4 regions of the Pelomonas parva genome follow, and region 1 is predicted to be linked to each of the others. Evidence: predicted binding sites of a transcription regulator. Region 1 holds the regulator's gene; each other region holds the start of a gene.
What was found. The regulator LexA, encoded in region 1, represses DNA repair genes until DNA is damaged. The targets are predictions, from matches to a motif close to ACTGTATNNNNATACAGT.

Region 1 (4,450 bases):
GCGCATCCTCGCAGATCGCCCTACCGTCGCCTGTCACGCAAAAGACCATTTAACTTGTGTGCAATTAAATTGCCAACTACATTAATGCCCATGCCACGCGCCAAGCCATCCACCACCAGCGATCCCCGCTCGCAATGGCTGCAGCTCGACCGTCAGCTGTGCTTTGCGCTCTACAGCAGCTCGCTGGCGATGACCAAGCTCTACAAGCCGCTGCTCGCGCCGCTGGGCCTGACCTACCCGCAGTACCTCGTCATGCTGGTGCTGTGGGAGGCCGACGGCCTGAGCGTGTCCGCGCTCGGACAGCGCCTGTCGCTGGACTCCGGCACGTTGACACCGCTGCTCAAGCGCCTTGAATTGCTGGGGCACATCGAGCGCCGCCGCGCCACGGACGACGAACGCCGCGTCGACTTGTTCCTGACATCGGCCGGCCGCAAGCTGCGCGCGCAGGCGCTGGACATTCCCGAACGGCTCGCCTGCGCCAGCGGCTGCGAGCTGGCTGAACTCGTCACGCTGACCCAGCGTCTGCACGAGCTGCGCGCCCAGTTTGCCAAGGCGACGGACGACTGATTTCTTCCCCCTCCCCCCACCACCACCCCAAAGGAGCCACCATGGCCATCGAGAAAGCCCTCTACACCGCCACCGCCACTGCCACCGGTGGCCGCGCCGGCACCGCCAAGTCGTCCGACGGCGTGCTGGACCTCGCACTGAGCACGCCCAAGGAACTGGGCGGCGCCGGCGGCCCGGGCACCAACCCCGAACAGCTGTTCGCAGCTGGCTACTCCGCCTGCTTCATCGGCGCGATGAAGGCCGTCGCCGGCAAGCAGAAGATCAGCCTGCCCGCCGAGGTGTCCATCACCAGCGACGTCGCCATCGGCCCGCACGCCAACAAGCCGGGCGCCTTCGGCATCCAGGTCGACATGAAGATCTCGGTGCCGGGCATGGAGCGTGCCGCGCTGGAAGCGCTGGTCGCCACCGCCCACGAGGTCTGCCCCTACTCCAATGCCACGCGCGGCAACGTTGACGTGACGCTGACCATCGTCTGATCAGTCCGCCAGCAGGGCCAGGATCAGCTCGATCCTGGCCTTGACCGGGCTCAGCGCCCCGGCGCTGGGCAACAGTCCGGGCAGGTTCATGACCGGCCCGGCATCGCAGCGCGTGCTGCGCAGCACGCGCACACCGCGCGCCTCGGCACCGCGCAGCGCGCTTTCCAGCGCGATGGACAGGGTGCCATTGCCGGTGCCGGCTGCCACGATGCCATCCACACCCGCCGTCAGCAAGGCCTGCACGATGCGGCCATCGGCGCCCGCGTGGTTGAAGACGATGTCGACGCGCGGCCAGCCCTGCGCCGCCCTCGCAATGCGGCCGAGACCTAACGCCTCACCCACAGGCCAGCGGCCAACCAGGCGGACCGCGCCTTCCTCCACCCGCGCCACCAGCGCACCGTCGGTTGATTCGAAAGCATCGACGCGGTAGCTGTGCGTCTTGCGCACCTGCACCGCGTCGTGCACGCGCCCGGCCAGCGCGACGACCACGCCCGCAGCATCCGGCGCAGCCGCCACCTGCACGGCATCGAACAAGTTCTGTGGCCCGTCCGGCGCCAGTGCGGTCGCCGGCCGCATCGCTGCCGTCAGCACCACAGGCTTGGCAGGCGCCAGCACGCGGTGCAGGAAGTAGGCCGTCTCCTCCAACGTATCCGTACCATGCGTGACGACAACGCCACCCACTTCCGGCCGCGCGAGCTCCGCCTGCACAGCGCTGGCCAGACGCTGCCAGGTCGCGAAGCCCATGTCCTTGCTGTCCAGTTGCGCAACCTGATGCGCCTCCAGCGGCCGACCGGCCAGCGTCGGCACCGCAGCCAGCAAGTCCTCGACGCCCAACTGCGCCGCTGTGTAGCCGACGCCGTCGCTGGCGCTCTGGGCCGTGCCGGCAATCGTGCCCCCTGTGCCGAGGATGACAATCAATTTCGCTGAGGTTTGCAATTTGCTGGTTTCCTGGACAAAAATACAGGTGCTGGACAGATTTCCAGCCACCTCAAAAGGCCGCCCGTGCAAGACCAACCCAAGCTTACCGCCCGCCAACAGCAGATCTTTGACCTGGTACGCAACGCGATCGAAAGCACTGGCGCGCCACCGACCCGCGCCGAAATCGCCGCCGAGCTGGGTTTCAAGTCCGCCAACGCCGCCGAGGAACACCTGCAAGCCCTGGCCCGCAAAGGTGTGCTGGAACTCGTCGGCGGCACCTCGCGCGGCATCCGCCTCAAGTCCGACGCGCTGAATGCCGTCAACCGCGCCCGCCAGTTCAGCCTGCCCATCCCGGGCCTCGCGCAGCTGACGCTACCCCTGATCGGCCGCGTCGCAGCCGGCGCCCCCATCCTGGCGCAGGAACATGTCGAGCAGACCTACAGCGTCGAACCCAGCCTGTTTGCCAAGAAGCCCGATTACCTGCTCAAGGTCAAGGGTATGAGCATGCGTGATATCGGCATCCTCGATGGCGACCTGCTCGCCGTGCAGTCCGCGAAGGAAGCTCGCAACGGCCAGATCGTCGTCGCCCGCGTCGGCGAGGAAGTCACCGTCAAGCGCTTCAAGCGGGGGCCCGACGGCATACAGCTGCTTCCCGAGAACGATGATTTCGAGCCGATTCGTGTTGACGAGGGCGAACACTTCAGCATCGAGGGCCTGGCTGTCGGCCTGATCCGCGGGCAAGGCTTCAACTGATTCCAGAACAGCCCGCGTCACTGACACGGACATTTGGACGCGCTGGAACGATGGCGCGCGTCAATTTGTCTGGCAGCCGCTGCTGCAAGGCGCCTGGCGTGGAACTGTGTCCACCTCGTCGATGTGTCGCATTACAAATCCTGCGGTGACGCGACCGGGTGAGCAATGGATGCGCTATGATTGAGGGCTTGCAGGAGAGGTGGATGAGCGGTTTAAGTCGCACGCCTGGAAAGCGTGTGTGGGTTTATCCCCACCGCGGGTTCGAATCCCGCCCTCTCCGCCAAGTACGAACGGGCCCACTGGGCCCGTTTTGCTTTTTCCCGCGGAGATCGTGGTGCGCTGCGCCTGCAATTCATGCCTGGAAAAGCGCAGTTCATCGCGTCACGCTGGTTTGAGCACGACGCCTGCTGAACACTGTCATTCGTGCCTTGCTTTGTACAGGGCTGGAGTTGGTGATGTCGCGACTGCTGAATGGATGGGTGAGCTTTGGCTTGGCATTGGGCCTGGTCTCTGCAGGCCTGCCGGCCGGGGCCAGCGAAGTGGTCAAGCTGGCGAGACTTGTCGTTAGCGGTAAGCGCAGTACCAACGAGGCGCCGCGCACGGTACCTGTTGAACGTCGCGCGCCAGGCACGGGCACGCAGGTCCATGGCGGGGGCAGCAACGATGTGGGAACCGCGCCGGCGCCGACACGTGGCCTATCCTGACACCCCGACAAACCAAAAAAAATGCGTCGAAACTTGAAGGTTTCGACGCATCGAAATTTCTGGCGGAGTGGACGGGGCTCGAACCCGCGACCCCCGGCGTGACAGGCCGGTATTCTAACCAACTGAACTACCACTCCGCGTGGAATGAATTCGGCATTGTCTTTCGACAATACCCGAGTTCATCAAACTCGCCCGTCTTGCGACGAGATTTGGCGTCCCCTAGGGGATTCGAACCCCTGTAATCACCGTGAAAGGGTGGTGTCCTAGGCCTCTAGACGAAGGGGACAATCTTGCAAATCAAACTTAAAAGACAAACGGCCAACGAATTGGCCGTTTGCGTATCGGGCGATCCAGCAATGGAATCATCCGATGGAATCCTTGGCGGAGTGGACGGGGCTCGAACCCGCGACCCCCGGCGTGACAGGCCGGTATTCTAACCAACTGAACTACCACTCCGCGTGGGATGAATTCAGCACTGTCTTTCGACAACACCCAAGCTCATCAAACTTGGCGTCCCCTAGGGGATTCGAACCCCTGTAATCACCGTGAAAGGGTGGTGTCCTAGGCCTCTAGACGAAGGGGACTAAACCTTCGTCGCTTGAACTGCGCGCCGCCAATAAACCAGATGGTTTAAATGGTGGAGGTAAGCGGGATCGAACCGCTGACCTCTTGCATGCCATGCAAGCGCTCTCCCAGCTGAGCTATACCCCCAATTTGATTCTTGATTCAGTCGTTACCGACTTTGTCGCAAATCGCTTTGTTTGCAGCGCTGTTCAAGCGAGACCAAGAGTATATGACGAAATTCAGAGTGATTGCAAGCGTTCGAGGACTTTTTTCTTGTCGAAGTGCTCGAGCACGGCATCGAGCGATGGCGTCTGCGCGCGACCACACACCAGAACACGCACCGGCACGGCCAGTTGCGGCATCTTGAGGCCGGTGGCAGCGAGGGTTTCTTTCAGGGTCTGCTGCAGGGTTGTTTTGTTCCATTCGGTCAGAGCAGCCAGCTTCTCGGCGAGCGCTGCCAAGGCCGGG
Region 2 (4,450 bases), on a different contig from region 1:
AAGCCCTGTGCCCGCATGTCGGCCAGGCGCTCGTCGCGGTCCGAGATCGGCGGGCTCATGCAAACACCCCGTGCAGAAACCAGCCTGCCCCGGTGGACGACGCCACTGGCAGCCGCTCGCGGTACACCCACAGCAGCCCGCGCGTGGCGCTGCGGAAGACGAAGTAGTCGCGCGTCTGCACACCGCCGTCCCACCAGCCCGCCTCCACGCGGTGCGGCCCGCTGATGCGGATGAGGGCGCCGGCATACAGCGGCTGTTCCTGCGCATTGCAACGCAGCGGCTGCGGCGGCTCGACCAGCCAGGTCGGCTGCGGCCCGGGTGGCGGGCGCACGGCGACCGAGGGCGGTGCCGGCCAGGGCTGCCAGCATTGCATGCGGTCCAGCCGGTGGTCCTCGTGCAGCCGGCCCTCACGCACGTGCGCCGCGCCCAGGCGCACGGACAGCCGCTCCAGCAGCGCGTTCGTCGTTGCGCGCTCCTGCGGGTCGCTCGGGCCGGGCAGCAGGCTGGCGCTGCCTTCCTCCAGCGGCAGCACGGTGTCGGCGCTCAGGCGGATCTCGCCGGCCGGCGCGGCCAGCGTCTCGCGGGCTAGATGCTCGGCCAGCAGGCGCGTCAGGCGGTGCAGGTCGCGCGTCGTGTCGGCCGTGGCCACGGTCAGCTCGCCGCCGTCGGCCACATCGCGGGCGCGCATCGCGTCGTGCTGCCAGGACAGGCGCAGCGCACGCACGCCGGCATGGCGCGCGGCCAGGAAGGCGCAGAGCTGGCGCAGCAGCGCTTCGGCAAAGTGCAGCAGCACGGGCGTGTGCTCAACGCGGTACGGCAGCTCCAGCCGCGCGTCGAAGCGTTCGGGCAGCGTCAGCCACGTGTGCACCTCGGGCAGGTCGCCATAGGCCTGGTCCAGCGCCGTCAGCAGCGCGGGGCCGAAGCGCCTGGCCAGCGCCGCGCGCGGCAGCCGGCGAAGCTCGCCGAGATGCCGGCAGCCCAGCCGGGCCAGCATCGCGTGGTGGGCCTGGGCGGCGCTGAGGGCCGCGAGCGGCAGCGCGTCGAGGCGCTCGCTCAGGCGGCCCGCGTGCGGCGTGTCGGGGCAGCGCGCCTGCGCCAGCGCGGCCAGCGCGGTGGTTGCCCAGGCCATGGCGCCCACGGCCAAGCCGACTTGCCCGGCGTCCGCCTGCAGCTTGAGGCGCAGCGCCCGCGCGCCGCCAAACAGCCGCAGGCTGGCCGCCACCTCGGCGACGACCGCCTCCTCCAGCCGGGCGACGCGTGGCGTGAAGCTCAGCGCCAGCCAGGCCAGGGCGTCGGCATCGCCGGCGGGCGCATCAGGCTTGCAGCACAGCGCGAGCCAGCGCATCGGCGCGCTCCGTCGGTGGGCTGGCCGGCGCGGGGGCGGGCGCAGGCATCGGTGCCGGCAGAGGCTTGCGTTTGGCGGCAGTCAGCAGCGGCTCCACCGCGCCCGGCACGGCGGGCAACTCCAGCCAGCCCTCGTGTGCCGGCCCGCGGCGCTTGAGCAGATGCACGTTCAACCCCCAGCCCTCGCCCGGTTGAACGACCAGGCGCAGCGGCGCGGCGGAGGACTGCTGGCCCGCGCGCTCCGGCCGCACGAGGAAAGCCGGCGCATCGGAACTCAGCGCGTTGACCTGCAGCCGCCGCACCTGCTCCGGCCGAGCCTCGGGCAGCCAGGCCAGCACGGCCACGCGCGACTTGATGGCCTGCTCCGCCGCCCAAAGCGCTTGTGCGGGCGTGCCGGCCGACACCCAGACCAGCGCCGCATGCGGCAGCCCCAGCGCCTGCAGGCCGGGCAGATGCGGCGTGTGCGGCGGGTTGATGAGCAGCAGCGAGCGCAGCGCGGGGGCGCGCGCTCGTCGGCCCGCAGTGGCGGCCGGTAGCGCCTGGGCGGCCCACCAGCCACGCAGGGCAGGCGCCAGCAGCCGCCACTCCAGCACGCCGAACTGCGGCGTCAGCAGCTCGGTGACGGCGCGCAACGGCCAGCCGCCGCCGGGCAGCTCGGCGTCCAGCGCCGTGAAGCCGCTGGCCAGCGTCGGGTCGGCGGCGGTGCTCAGGCTGCTGCCGCGCCACAGCCGGCCTTGCAGCTGGGCTTCCAGCGACGGTCGGCCGGGTGGGCCTTGCATGGGCGCACACCCGAGGGGAGGCGGGCTGGCGGCGGCGGCGAGAGGAGCGGAGAACATGGCCAGACGGAAGGCAGAAGGCGGAAAGCGGGGGAAGAAACCGGAGCCTGGATGTGACCACAATACTGTATGTATATCCAGTATTTTTTGCCAATCAGACCGGCTCATCGACCGGCGATTGGGCGTGCAGCGGGATCTCGCGCGGTTGTTGTTGGGCTCGCCCCCTCCCCGAACCCCGGTGTTGTCTCGCCGCAGCCGCCGCTCTCCAATCCGCTCAGCAACAAGGAGCAGGAGAACGATGAAATCCCGTGCACTGGCCCTGGCGGCCCTGGCGACATTGGCCGCTGCCATGGCCTCCCCGGCCTGGGCAGTTGCCCCGGCTCCCTTGCCGGTGGCGAGCTACCAGCTGTCGCACAACGGCCCCGATTTCTATGGCTACAACGACCCGGGCACCGACCTGACCGACGGCGTCATGGATGTCCAGGTCGGCGGCGGCTACTGGGCGTGGTCGCCCTACGTGTTGTGGGACGGCGTCTCGCCGACCATCACCTTCGACCTCGGCAGCGTCCACCAGGTGGACCACATCGAGGCGCACTTCCTGGCCTACCCGTCGGCCGCCGTCACACTGCCGGTGTCCGCGTCGGTGCGCTATTCGGTGGACGGCGTCAGCTTCAGCAGCGCGCAGGTGGTGCCGGCGCATGACGGCCTGGCCCTGTCCAACGACCTGCCGGTGACCTTGAGCTTTCTCACCCCTGGCGCCGGCCGCTTCGTCGAGTTAACGCTGGGAACGCCGGGTCGCTGGATGGCCTTGAGCGAGGTGCAGCTGATGGCCGCCCCCGTCCCCGAGCCCGATGCCGCGCTGCTGATGCTGGCTGGTGCAGGCGTGCTGCTGGCCGCGCGTCGCCGCAAGGCTTAGGCGAAACCGTCGCCGTCGAAATCCACCGCATCCTCGTCCCGCGCAAGCGTCGGCGGAGCGTCCTTCGGTTTCATCGCCTCCAGTTGCTCGCGCAACAGCGCGACCTGGTCCATCCAGTAGTTGGGCGTGCCGAACCACGGGAAGGCGGCCGGGAAGGCCGGGTCGCCCCAGCGGCGGGCCAGCCAGGCGCTGTGGTGGATCATGCGCATCGTGCGCAGCGGCTCGATGAGGCGCAGTTCGCGGTCGTCGAACTCGGCCATCTGCTCGTAGCCGTCCAGCACGGCCTTGAGCTGGCGGCGGGCGGCGTCACTGCCCTCGGTCGGGCCGGGCAGCAGCATCCACAAGTCCTGCACGACCGGGCCCATGACGGCGTCGTCCAGGTCGACGAAATGCGGGCCGCGGTCCGGCGTCCACAGGATGTTGCCGGGGTGGCAGTCGCCGTGCAGGCGCGTGAGCTGCAGGTCGGGCAGGCTGTCGAAGGCGGCCTGGATGGACTCGATGCAGCGCCGCGCGGCGTTGTCCCAGGCCGGGGCGGTTTCGGGCGGGATGGCTTCGTGCTCGATCAGCCAGTCCCGCGCCGCCTGCGCCGGTGCCGCGCTGGCCCAGGTCAGGCGTTCGGCAAAGGCTTGTCGCCGGCCGACGCTATGCAGGCGGGCCAGCAGCCGGCCGATCCAGCGCAGCACCTCGGGGTCTTCCAGCTCCGGCCCACGCCCGCCCTGGCGCGGCGTGACGGCCAGGCGCTGGCCCTGGTAATGGAAGAGGGTGGAGCCACCGTCCAGCACCCACGGCGCGGCGACGGGCACCTCGGCGGCGGCCAGCTCGGTGGCGAAGGCGTGCTCCTCCAGGATCTGCGCATCGCTCCAGCGCGCCGGGCGGTAGAACTTGGCTACTGCCACACGGCCATCCTCCAGGTGGACCTGCAGCACGCGGTTCTCGAAGGAGTTGAGCTGCAGCATGCGGCCATCGGCGCGCAGGCCGGTGGCGTCGAGCGCGTCGAGCATGAACTCCGGCGTCAGGTCGCCGAAGCTGAGGTCAGGGGTGGCATGCATCCGGCGAGTGTCGCCGGATCGGATCAGCTCAACTCCGACGCGGCCGCTGGGTCGCGTAGCGCGGTGCGTCGACGACGACGCCGACGATCTCGTCCATCAGCGCTTCGTCGTCCGCGTCATCCAGCACCGGAATGCTGCGCGGGTTGTAGTGGGCGGCGCCGAGGTCGCGCTGTGGCAGGCGGCGCGACGGCGTATGCGCGGGCTGGGCCGGCATGCGCGGGTGGCGCTCGCCATAACCGTCCCCACCACCGCCAAACACGCCGGCGTCCTGCCAGAGCGGCAGCGGTTGGGAGAACTGGCCCCAGTCGCTGCCGAATTCGTCCTCGCCCATGCCCATGCCACTGCTGCGGCGCCGAGGCAGGCTG
Region 3 (4,450 bases), on a different contig from region 1:
GCTCAGGCGAAGTGGCCATGTAGGAACCACGCGATGCGGCCGTCGGCATCCTGGGTGTTGAAGATGGACAGCACGCCGGCGTTGTCGGACTGGGCGATCCAGTAGTCCCGCACCACATTGCGAGTGGCCGAGGTGCCGGGCAGCCGATCCCACCAGCCTCCTTCAACGCGGTCGGGGCCGATCAGCAATGTCAGCGGACCCTCGTAGTGCGGGCGGTGGTTGATGACCGCCAGTTCAAGCGGGGCCTCCAGCACAAAGGTGGGCTCGGGCTGTTCGGGTACCGGCGCCGGCGTGCGCTTCTTCTGCTTGGCCAGCGGCGTCCAGTGAGTCATCCACTCCATGCGGTGGTCATCCACCAGCACCGGCTGCAGCACGCTCTTCGGTCCGAGGCGCGCGGCGATGCGCTCGAGGACCAGGTACAGCGATTCGCCCGAACCCAGGCTCTCGGGCAGCAGCGATGCGCTCTGCTCGGTGAGGGCTTGGACGCCGATCGCATCGATCTTCAGCTCGCCGACCGGGGCCAGCAGATCCTGCTTGGCCAGGTGCTCAGCCAGCAACCTCACGAAATGCTCCAGGTCTCGCAGCACCTCGGCCGAGCGGATCGTCACTTCACCGCCGTCGCCTGCGTCCTTGGCGCGCATCGAATCGTGAATCCACCGGAACCGAAAACCGACCGCACCAGCATGCCGGGAGGCCAGCCAGCCGCACATCTGCATGAGCAAGGGCCGGGCGTACATCAGCAGCGCCGGCGCATGGTCCTCCCGGGCAGGCAGCTCGATCCGAGCCGAGAAATCCTCGGGGATGGTCTCGTACCTGAAAACCTCGGCACGCTGTCCGTAGGCCTGGTCCAAGGCGGCGAGCAATGCGGTCCCGAACCGGCGGCTGACCTGGGCGCGCGGCAGCCGGCGCAGTTCACCGAGCAAGGTGATGCCCGCACAGGACAGCGTCTCCTCATAGGCAACGGCTGCGGTCAAGGCAGCCAGCGGCAGCTCGTCGATTACCGGTTGCAGCAGGCGGCGCCCAAGGTCGAACACGCCGCAACGCGCCATCACGAGCGCCGCCATCGCCGTCGGCGCCCACCCGATGCCGACGACGCCCACGTCTGGCGCTTCCGCACTGACGCGCTCCTTCAGGGCTTCCAGCCCCTTGAACAGCCGCAGGCTGGATTCCACCTCCATCGCGACGGCGCAGCCCTCCACGACAGCCACGCGGGGCGTGAACTGCAGTGACCACAGCACCAGGCCGCGCACGCCGTCAGAGGCTGGCGACGCGCTCGAGGACTTCTCGGGTGAGATCGCTGGGATCGAGGTAAGCAGAACGACCCACAACAACGTGGTTCTCCTTGGTTGGCTTCAGGGCGCTGGGCCGGCGCGTGCGAGGGGTCAGGACGTGTTCGATGCCACCCGGCACCGAGCTCAGCTGCAGTGGCACCTCCTGAGCTGGCCCCCTGCGCTTCACGATCTGCACCTCGATCTGCCAGTCCACCAATGGCCTGGACACGATGCGAAGAGGAGCGGGCGAGGGGTCATGGCGGGCGACCAGGGGCCTGCAGATGAAAACCAGCCCTTCGCAGGCCTGCGCCAGCACCTGCAGGCGCCTCAGCTGTTCCGGCCGGGCTTGCGGCATCCATGCCACGACGGCTGCAGCGGCATTGGCCCGGAGCAACTGTTCCGTCGCCCAAAGCCGTTGCGACGGCGCGCCTGCCGCCACCCAGATCAACTGCTGCTCTTCGATCCCCAGGTGTCGCACGCCGGGCAGGTGCAGGGGCTTGGGCGGACCCACAACGACGACGGCCCGACCGCCCTTGAGCAGCGGGCGCAGCGACGGTCCGATGAGACGCCATTCCTGCACCGACGGCTGGGGCTGCAGGATCTCGATCAGGCAGCCGCAGGGCCAGCCGCCTTCAGGGATCTCCGCGTCCAGCGCAGCAAAGCCGGTGCTGACGGCTGCCGTCCTCGCATGGCCCAGCTGGTCGGCCCGCCAGACCGAATCGATCAGTGCGTCGGGAAGCAGACACGCTGGCCCGGCGGCGTTCTGTGCAGGCGCAGCCAGCGCGACGGGCTCGAGGGCCGCGTCGTGCCTTTCGCAGGCAACAGAAGGACTTTGCAGCGAGGACAGCAAGTCCTGCTGCACCGGGTGGGCAGACATGGGGGTGTGGCGTCAGCGGGGTTGGCGCGGCTCAAACTTTTGTTGAAAGACTGTTTATTTATACAGTACACCACAAGGCGACACGCGTCCAGCAGGCGGGTCACCGACTCGGGCGCCGGCGGTCGTCCTTCACGTCACGCGCCCTGCGTGCATCGATGTGCGATAACGGCGTCTCCCCATCTGCAGGGGCAGTTCATCCATGTGCTACTCAGCCCAGGTCCGCGCCAACTACCGCGACTACGTCCGCCTGTTCGGGGCGCACCTCAGCATCAAGGAGTTCGTCCAACTCTTCTTCAACCGGCAGGAGGCCAAGCTGAAGGTTCCGAAGGCCGTGGAAGCGGCGTTCGAGGGCGAGGCCACCACGCCCGAGGAGCAGGAGGTCAAGCGCCTCATTGAGGCCTTCAAGGGCGACCGGGCGATGGCGCTGGAGAAGGAATTGTTCGCCCAGCGCAAGCGCCTGGCCGATGCCGAGCGCATCGCGCAGTCGAACCTCAAGCCGGCGAAGACCGTGCTGGACAGCCTGCGCATCGCGCCGTCGAAGATTTCCAAGGCGCGGCTGGATCTGGAGGATCTGCGCAGAACGGATCTGCTCGACCGGGACTCGCGCATCTTCCCTGGCGTGTATGCACCCGTGATGGTCGTCCGCGACGGCCAGCGCGTCGTGCTGCCCATGCGCTACCAGTGTCGGCCCGCCGGTCGGCCGGCCGCGTATGACATCGAATACCCCGGGACCTACAACGCCCGCCGCGACAACCTGGAGCGGTTCTGGAAAGGCCAATTCGGCTACACGCACGGCATCCTGCTGGTGGACACGTTCTACGAGAACGTCAAGCGCCACGACATGGAGCATCGCGCGCTCGGGCCCGACGAGAAGCCTGAGAACGTGATCCTTCGGTTCCAGCCCAATCCGCCGGAGCTGATGTACATCGCCTGCCTGTGGTCGCATTGGAAGAAGGACGGTGAGCCGGACTTGTTGTCCTTTGCCGCCATCACCGACGAGCCCCCGCCCGAGGTGCGGGATGCGGGGCACGATCGCATGATCATCCGTATCAAACCTGAGCATGTGGATGCCTGGTTGAACCCCGACCCGAAGAACCTCCAGGCGCTGTACGACATCTTCGATGACCGTGCGCCTGCCTACTACGAGCACCGCCTGGCTGCGTAACGGAACTGCGCACTGCTAGTCTGTCAAGACAACGCTACGAGCAGCCGCCATGTCCTCCCGTACCAGCCGGACCACCTTGACCGAACGTGGGATGCAGATCGCGGAGCGGCGCATTCCTGGGCTTGCGGCCAAGGCAGGCCACGAGGCCTACTGGACCACGCTGAGGCACGCGGGTGCCGTCACGGTGAAGACCGCCAGCGGGCAGGTCGTTGAGCGCAAGCGCGACGGCAGCTTCACGGTCATCAAGGATCTGCCCGTTGGCAAGCGCGTCAAGCCGGGCACCATCCTGAAGCGTGTCAAGTAAGCCGGCCAACGACGCACCGGCGGCCGGCCGAGGTCACTGATTTCGAGACCATCCGGCTGGAAGCCAGCGACATCAGTCCCTGGTTTCTCGAGACCGAGCTGTGGAAGGCCTTCTCTTGAGGCTGGCGCGCTTCATGCGGCTGACTGTGTCACGCCTGAAGCAGAGCGCAGATGTCGACGCCAAGTGCAGCGGCAAGCCGCTCAATGTTGTCCAGAGATACGTTCCGCTCGGCCCGTTCAACCGATCCCACATACGTGCGATGTAAGTCTGCCAGTGCAGCGAGCGCCTCTTGCGACAGACCGCGTGCGGCACGGTGCTCGCGAAGATGGCGCGCGAGTCGCGCCCTCGCTGATGCAACCTTTTGACTACGCCCTGGCATGGAGCGCAGGTTCGCTTTGAGATGACTATGGGTCTACAGACTTAAAGTAGCATCTCTCGCTCCTGCGCGACTTACGTCGTGATCGGAGGACGATCACCGGTGTGCAATCAGCCGGCGGCAAGCAGCTCGCAGATGTCGACGCCGAGAGCCGGCGCTAGACGCTCGATGTTGTCGATGGAAACGTTTCGCTCCCGGCGCTCAACTGAGCCGACGTAGGTTCGGTGAAGCTCAGCCCTGGCGCCAAGTTCCTCCTGAGAGAACTTTTGGACGTCTCGAAGCTCGCGGAGCCGGCGGGCTAGTCGCCCCCTTGCTTCTCCGCCATTTTTGCCCCTGGTTACCATAGGGGTAGATTCCCCGGTTGATGACTTTGGGTCTACAGACTTAAAGTAGCATCAGCGCGGACAGGATTGCCTTCCTTTGGGATGCCCTACCGTGCCGAGCAGTGGAAGTGGCA
Region 4 (4,450 bases), on a different contig from region 1:
CTGCGTGCGCAGCCCCGCCAGCGGTGTCTTCAGCTGGTGAGCCGCATCGGCGAGGAAATGCTTCTGCCGGCTCATCGACGAGTCCAGCCGCGCCAGCAGGTCGTTGATGGCCTGCACCAGCGGCGCCACCTCGTCGGGCACGCGCTGCTCATCGATGGGGGACAGGTCCGAACTGTCGCGCGAGCGGATGCGCCGCTGCAGCTCGTTCAGCGGCGCGATGCCGCGCGCCAGAGCCAGCCAGACCAGCAGCACCGCCAGCGGCAGGATGACGAACTGCGGCAGGATGACGCCCTTGATGATCTCGTTGGTCAGCCGCGTGCGCTTGCCCAGCGTCTCGGCCACCTGCACGAGCATGGTCTTGGCCGGCCCGGCCTGACCCTCGGGCGCGACCCACAGATAGGCCACGCGCACCGTGTCCGCGCCGACCTCGTCGTCGCGGAAATGCAGCTCCCAAGGCACGACGGGCGCGTCCTCGGTCGGCACCGGCAAGCCGGCGTCGCCGCTGAGCAGCTCGCCGCGCAGGCCCAGCACCTGGTAGTAGACCGTGTCCGACGCATCCACACGCAGCAGCGCCGCCGCCTCGGGCGCCAGCGCATAGCGGTCCCGCCCCTTGGCGGGCGCATCCACCGCGCTGACCTGCTGCCCCAGGCTGCGCGCCATCTCGCCCAGTTCCCGGTCATAGGGCTGGCCCGCGATGCCCTGCGCCACCAGCCAGGTCAGCGCCACGCTGATCGGCCAGATCAGCAGTAGCGGGGCGAGCATCCAGTCGAGGATCTCGCCGAACAGCGAGCCCTGTTGCGGGCTGGCGCCGTCCTTATTGGGCATTTAAGAGGCGATCTTTTCCAGGCAGTAGCCCAGGCCGCGCACCGTCGCGATGCGGATCGGCCCCTGCTCGATCTTCTTGCGCAGCCGGTGGATGTAGACCTCGATCGCGTTGTTCGAGACCTCCTCGCCCCACTCGCACAACCGCTCGACGAGCTGGTCCTTGCTGACCAGCCGCCCCGCCCGCTGCAGCAGCACTTCCAGCAGCGACAGCTCGCGCGCCGACAGTTCCAGCATCTGGTCATTGATGTAGGCCACGCGGCCGGTGGCATCGAACGTGAGCGGCCCATGCTTGATGACGCTGCTGGCCGTGCCCAGGCCGCGCCGCGTCAGCGCCCGCACGCGCGCCTCCAGCTCCTGCAGCGAGAACGGCTTGGCCATGTAGTCGTCCGCGCCCAGGTCCAGGCCCTTGACGCGCTGCTCCACGCTGTCGGCCGCCGTCAGGATCAGCACCGGCATCGTCGCGCCGCGGGCGCGCAGCTTGCGCAGCACCTCCAGCCCGTGCAGGCGCGGCAGGCCGAGGTCGAGGATCACGAGATCGAACTCATGCGTCGCCAGCGCGGAGTCGGCCTCCGTGCCGCTGCTGACACGGTCCACCGCATAGCCCGACGCGCGCAAGGCACGCAACAGGCCATCGGCCAGCACTTGGTCGTCTTCGGCAATCAGGATGCGCATGGTTCTTTTGTCTCCGCCACCGATGTTATGTGTTGGTCGAGTGGCTCATCTGTTGAGCTACCGACCGCCTAGCATGCTCATCAATCCTGGGGACAAACCACTGTACAAACATACAGATTGCCCCATAATTCAGCCATTCCTTTGGAGACTCGCATGGACGCCCCCGTCAAAGCCCTGAACACCGAAAAAGCCAAGGCCCTGCAGGCCGCCCTTGCCCAGATCGAGAAGCAGTTCGGCAAGGGCTCCATCATGCGGCTTGGCGAAGGCGAGGTCATCGAGGACATCCAGGTCGTCTCCACCGGCTCCCTGGGCCTGGACATCGCGCTGGGCGTCGGTGGCCTGCCGCGCGGCCGCGTCGTCGAGATCTACGGCCCCGAGTCCTCGGGCAAGACCACGCTGACGCTACAGGTCATCGCCGAGATGCAAAAGCTCGCCGGCACCTGCGCCTTCATCGACGCCGAGCACGCACTCGACATCCAGTACGCCCAGAAACTCGGCGTCAACCTGCAGGAACTGCTGATCAGCCAGCCCGACACCGGCGAGCAGGCGCTGGAGATAGTCGACGCGCTGGTGCGCTCCGGCTCGGTGGACCTCATCGTCGTCGACTCGGTTGCGGCGTTGACGCCCAAGGCCGAACTCGAAGGCGAGATGGGCGACAGCCTGCCCGGCCTGCAAGCCCGCCTGATGAGCCAGGCCCTGCGCAAGCTGACCGCCACGATCAAGAAGACCAACTGCATGGTCATCTTCATCAACCAGATCCGCATGAAGATCGGCGTCATGTTCGGCAGCCCCGAGACGACCACCGGCGGCAATGCGCTGAAGTTCTACGCCTCCGTGCGCCTGGACATTCGCCGCATCGGCTCCATCAAGAAGGGCGAGGAAGTCATTGGCTCCGAGACCAAGGTCAAGGTCGTCAAGAACAAGGTCAGCCCGCCGTTCAAGACCGCCGAATTCGACATCCTCTACGGCGAGGGCATCAGCCGCGAGGGCGAGATCGTCGACATGGGCGTCATCGCCAAGATCGTCGAGAAGTCCGGCTCCTGGTATGCCTATCAAGGCGAGAAGATCGGCCAGGGCAAGGACAACGCCCGCGAGTTCCTGCGCGAGAACCCCGATGTGGCCCGCGAGATCGAGAACAAGATCCGCGAGTCGCTGGGCGTGGCGCTGCTGACCACGGCAGCACCGGAGTAAGCCTTTCCGTTGGTGCTGCCATGGCGCGTGCGCCTTTGTCGCTGAAAGCTCGCGCCATCGGCCTGCTGGCCCAGCGCGAGCACAGCCGGTCGGAACTGCGGCGCAAGCTCCTTCGCATTGAGCAGCAGCAGCGTGCGCGCATAACAGCGACTCGAACTGCCGGGGCTTTCGACGATGGCGAGGCGGCTTCGGACGACGAGCCTGCGCCTGAAGCCGCCAATTCGGTGGTCGAGGCTCTGCTCGACACGCTGGCCGCCGCCGGCTATCTGGACGAGGCGCGCTTCGTCGACTCCCGGCTGCATATCCGCGCCGGCCGTTTCGGCACGCAGCGCATCCAGCAGGAGTTGGCCCAGCACGGGCTGCGGCTGGACGCTGAACAGCAGGCAGCGCTGCGCGCAACCGAGCTGGAGCGGGCCCGCGAGGTCTGGCTCAGGCGTTTTGGCGCGGAACCGTCCCGTAACCCCGAAGAGCGGGCGCGCCAGACGCGTTTCCTGCTGACCCGGGGTTTTGCCCCCGAAGTGGTGCACCGCTTGCTGAGGGCCTAAGGGCCGCTTGACCGAGCGCGCAGGGGGAATTTGCACCTCGCGTGCTACATTGCTGGCTGCCCAAAAAACGAGGGTTCACCCGGTTACAAGGCCTCTGCCCCTACGGCGAAGCGCTGCAAACGCCGGCTGTCCCCGTCCCGGCGCCGGCCGGGTTGATCTGTCACTCCCGCCCTCCATGCCCGCCGCCCAACCGTCCGTCACGCGCCGCCCGCTGCATCGCCGCGCCTTCGATGTGCGGGTGTTCGCACGCGATGACGGCCTGTTTGACGTCGAAGCCGGCCTCACCGACACCAAGGCGCATGACGTGCCGCTGGCCGGCGCGACGCGCAAGGCGGGCGATCCGATTCACCAAATGCACCTGCGGCTGACTGTCGACGCGACGCTGACGGTCACCGCCGCCTCGTCCGAGACGCTGTGGATGCCTTATGTGCAGGCTTGCGGCGAGCACGGCGACGCCTATGCGCAGCTCGTGGGCCTCAACTTGCTGAGGGGCTTCCGCCAGGCCGTCACCGAGCGCCTCGGCGGCACCAGGGGCTGCACCCACCTCACCGAGCTGTGCCAGGTGCTGCCGACGGCCGTCATCCAGGCCATGGCCGGCTCGGTCATCGACACCCGCGAGGGGGATGCCGCCGGCAACCCGCCTTTCCAGCTGGACCGCTGCCATGCGCTGCGCCGCGACGGCGCCACCGTGGCCAAGTTCTACCCCCGCTGGCACCAGTCCTCCGCGCCGGCCGCCAACGATTCCTGACTTCCCGACCCGAAAGACCCAAGCCATGAAAATCCACGAATACCAGGGCAAAGAAATCCTGCGCCAGTTCGGCGTGCCGGTGCCGCGCGGCATCCCCGCCTTCACCGTGCAGGAAGCCGTCGAGGCGGCCCAGAAGCTGGGTGGCCCGGTCTGGGTCGTCAAGGCCCAGATCCACGCCGGCGGCCGCGGCAAGGGCGGCGGCGTCAAGGTCGCCAAGACCATAGACGACGTGAAGGAAAAGGCTGAGGGCATCCTGGGCATGCAGCTCAAGACCCACCAGACCGGCCCTGAAGGCCAGAAGGTCCGCCGCCTGTACATCGAAGACGGCGCCGACATCAAGAACGAGCTGTACGTCTCGCTGGTCACCGACCGCGGCACGCAGAAGGTCGCCTTCATCGCGTCGAGCGAAGGCGGCATGGACATCGAGGAAGTGGCCCACGCCACGCCCGAGAAGATCATCACCGAGATG

Region 2: imuA (translesion DNA synthesis-associated protein ImuA) is a predicted target of LexA. The motif match lies at 2,245-2,262, and genes of this name have one in related genera.
Region 3: imuA (translesion DNA synthesis-associated protein ImuA) is a predicted target of LexA. The motif match lies at 2,198-2,215, and genes of this name have one in related genera.
Region 4: recA (recombinase RecA) is a predicted target of LexA. The motif match lies at 1,597-1,614, and genes of this name have one in related genera.

What each region holds. Positions count from the first base shown of each region.
Region 1 covers NZ_JBIGHV010000005.1:519,063-523,512, forward strand. The annotation lists gene ACG00Y_RS16210 (MarR family winged helix-turn-helix transcriptional regulator) at 91-567, shown strand; gene ACG00Y_RS16215 (organic hydroperoxide resistance protein) at 609-1,043, shown strand; gene ACG00Y_RS16220 (asparaginase) at 1,044-1,961, opposite strand; gene lexA (transcriptional repressor LexA) at 2,046-2,714, shown strand; tRNA gene ACG00Y_RS16230 (tRNA-Ser) at 2,908-2,997, shown strand; tRNA gene ACG00Y_RS16235 (tRNA-Asp) at 3,479-3,555, opposite strand; tRNA gene ACG00Y_RS16240 (tRNA-Glu) at 3,629-3,704, opposite strand; tRNA gene ACG00Y_RS16245 (tRNA-Asp) at 3,798-3,874, opposite strand; tRNA gene ACG00Y_RS16250 (tRNA-Glu) at 3,927-4,002, opposite strand; tRNA gene ACG00Y_RS16255 (tRNA-Ala) at 4,054-4,129, opposite strand; gene gltX (glutamate--tRNA ligase) at 4,222-4,450, opposite strand, start outside.
Region 2 covers NZ_JBIGHV010000008.1:179,008-183,457, reverse strand. The annotation lists gene ACG00Y_RS20985 (error-prone DNA polymerase) at 1-59, opposite strand, end outside; gene ACG00Y_RS20980 (DNA polymerase Y subunit UmuC family protein) at 56-1,345, opposite strand; gene imuA (translesion DNA synthesis-associated protein ImuA) at 1,314-2,180, opposite strand; gene ACG00Y_RS20970 (discoidin domain-containing protein) at 2,419-3,036, shown strand; gene ACG00Y_RS20965 (serine/threonine protein kinase) at 3,033-4,085, opposite strand; gene ACG00Y_RS20960 (DUF2726 domain-containing protein) at 4,114-4,450, opposite strand, start outside.
Region 3 covers NZ_JBIGHV010000007.1:233,760-238,209, forward strand. The annotation lists gene ACG00Y_RS19475 (Y-family DNA polymerase) at 3-1,331, opposite strand; gene imuA (translesion DNA synthesis-associated protein ImuA) at 1,255-2,148, opposite strand; gene ACG00Y_RS19485 (SOS response-associated peptidase family protein) at 2,348-3,313, shown strand; gene ACG00Y_RS19490 (hypothetical protein) at 3,363-3,617, shown strand; gene ACG00Y_RS19495 (helix-turn-helix transcriptional regulator) at 3,766-3,996, opposite strand; gene ACG00Y_RS19500 (helix-turn-helix domain-containing protein) at 4,104-4,337, opposite strand.
Region 4 covers NZ_JBIGHV010000006.1:276,469-280,918, forward strand. The annotation lists gene ACG00Y_RS17850 (sensor histidine kinase) at 1-825, opposite strand, end outside; gene ACG00Y_RS17855 (response regulator) at 826-1,497, opposite strand; gene recA (recombinase RecA) at 1,651-2,688, shown strand; gene ACG00Y_RS17865 (regulatory protein RecX) at 2,709-3,233, shown strand; gene ACG00Y_RS17870 (DUF2889 domain-containing protein) at 3,409-3,981, shown strand; gene sucC (ADP-forming succinate--CoA ligase subunit beta) at 4,007-4,450, shown strand, end outside.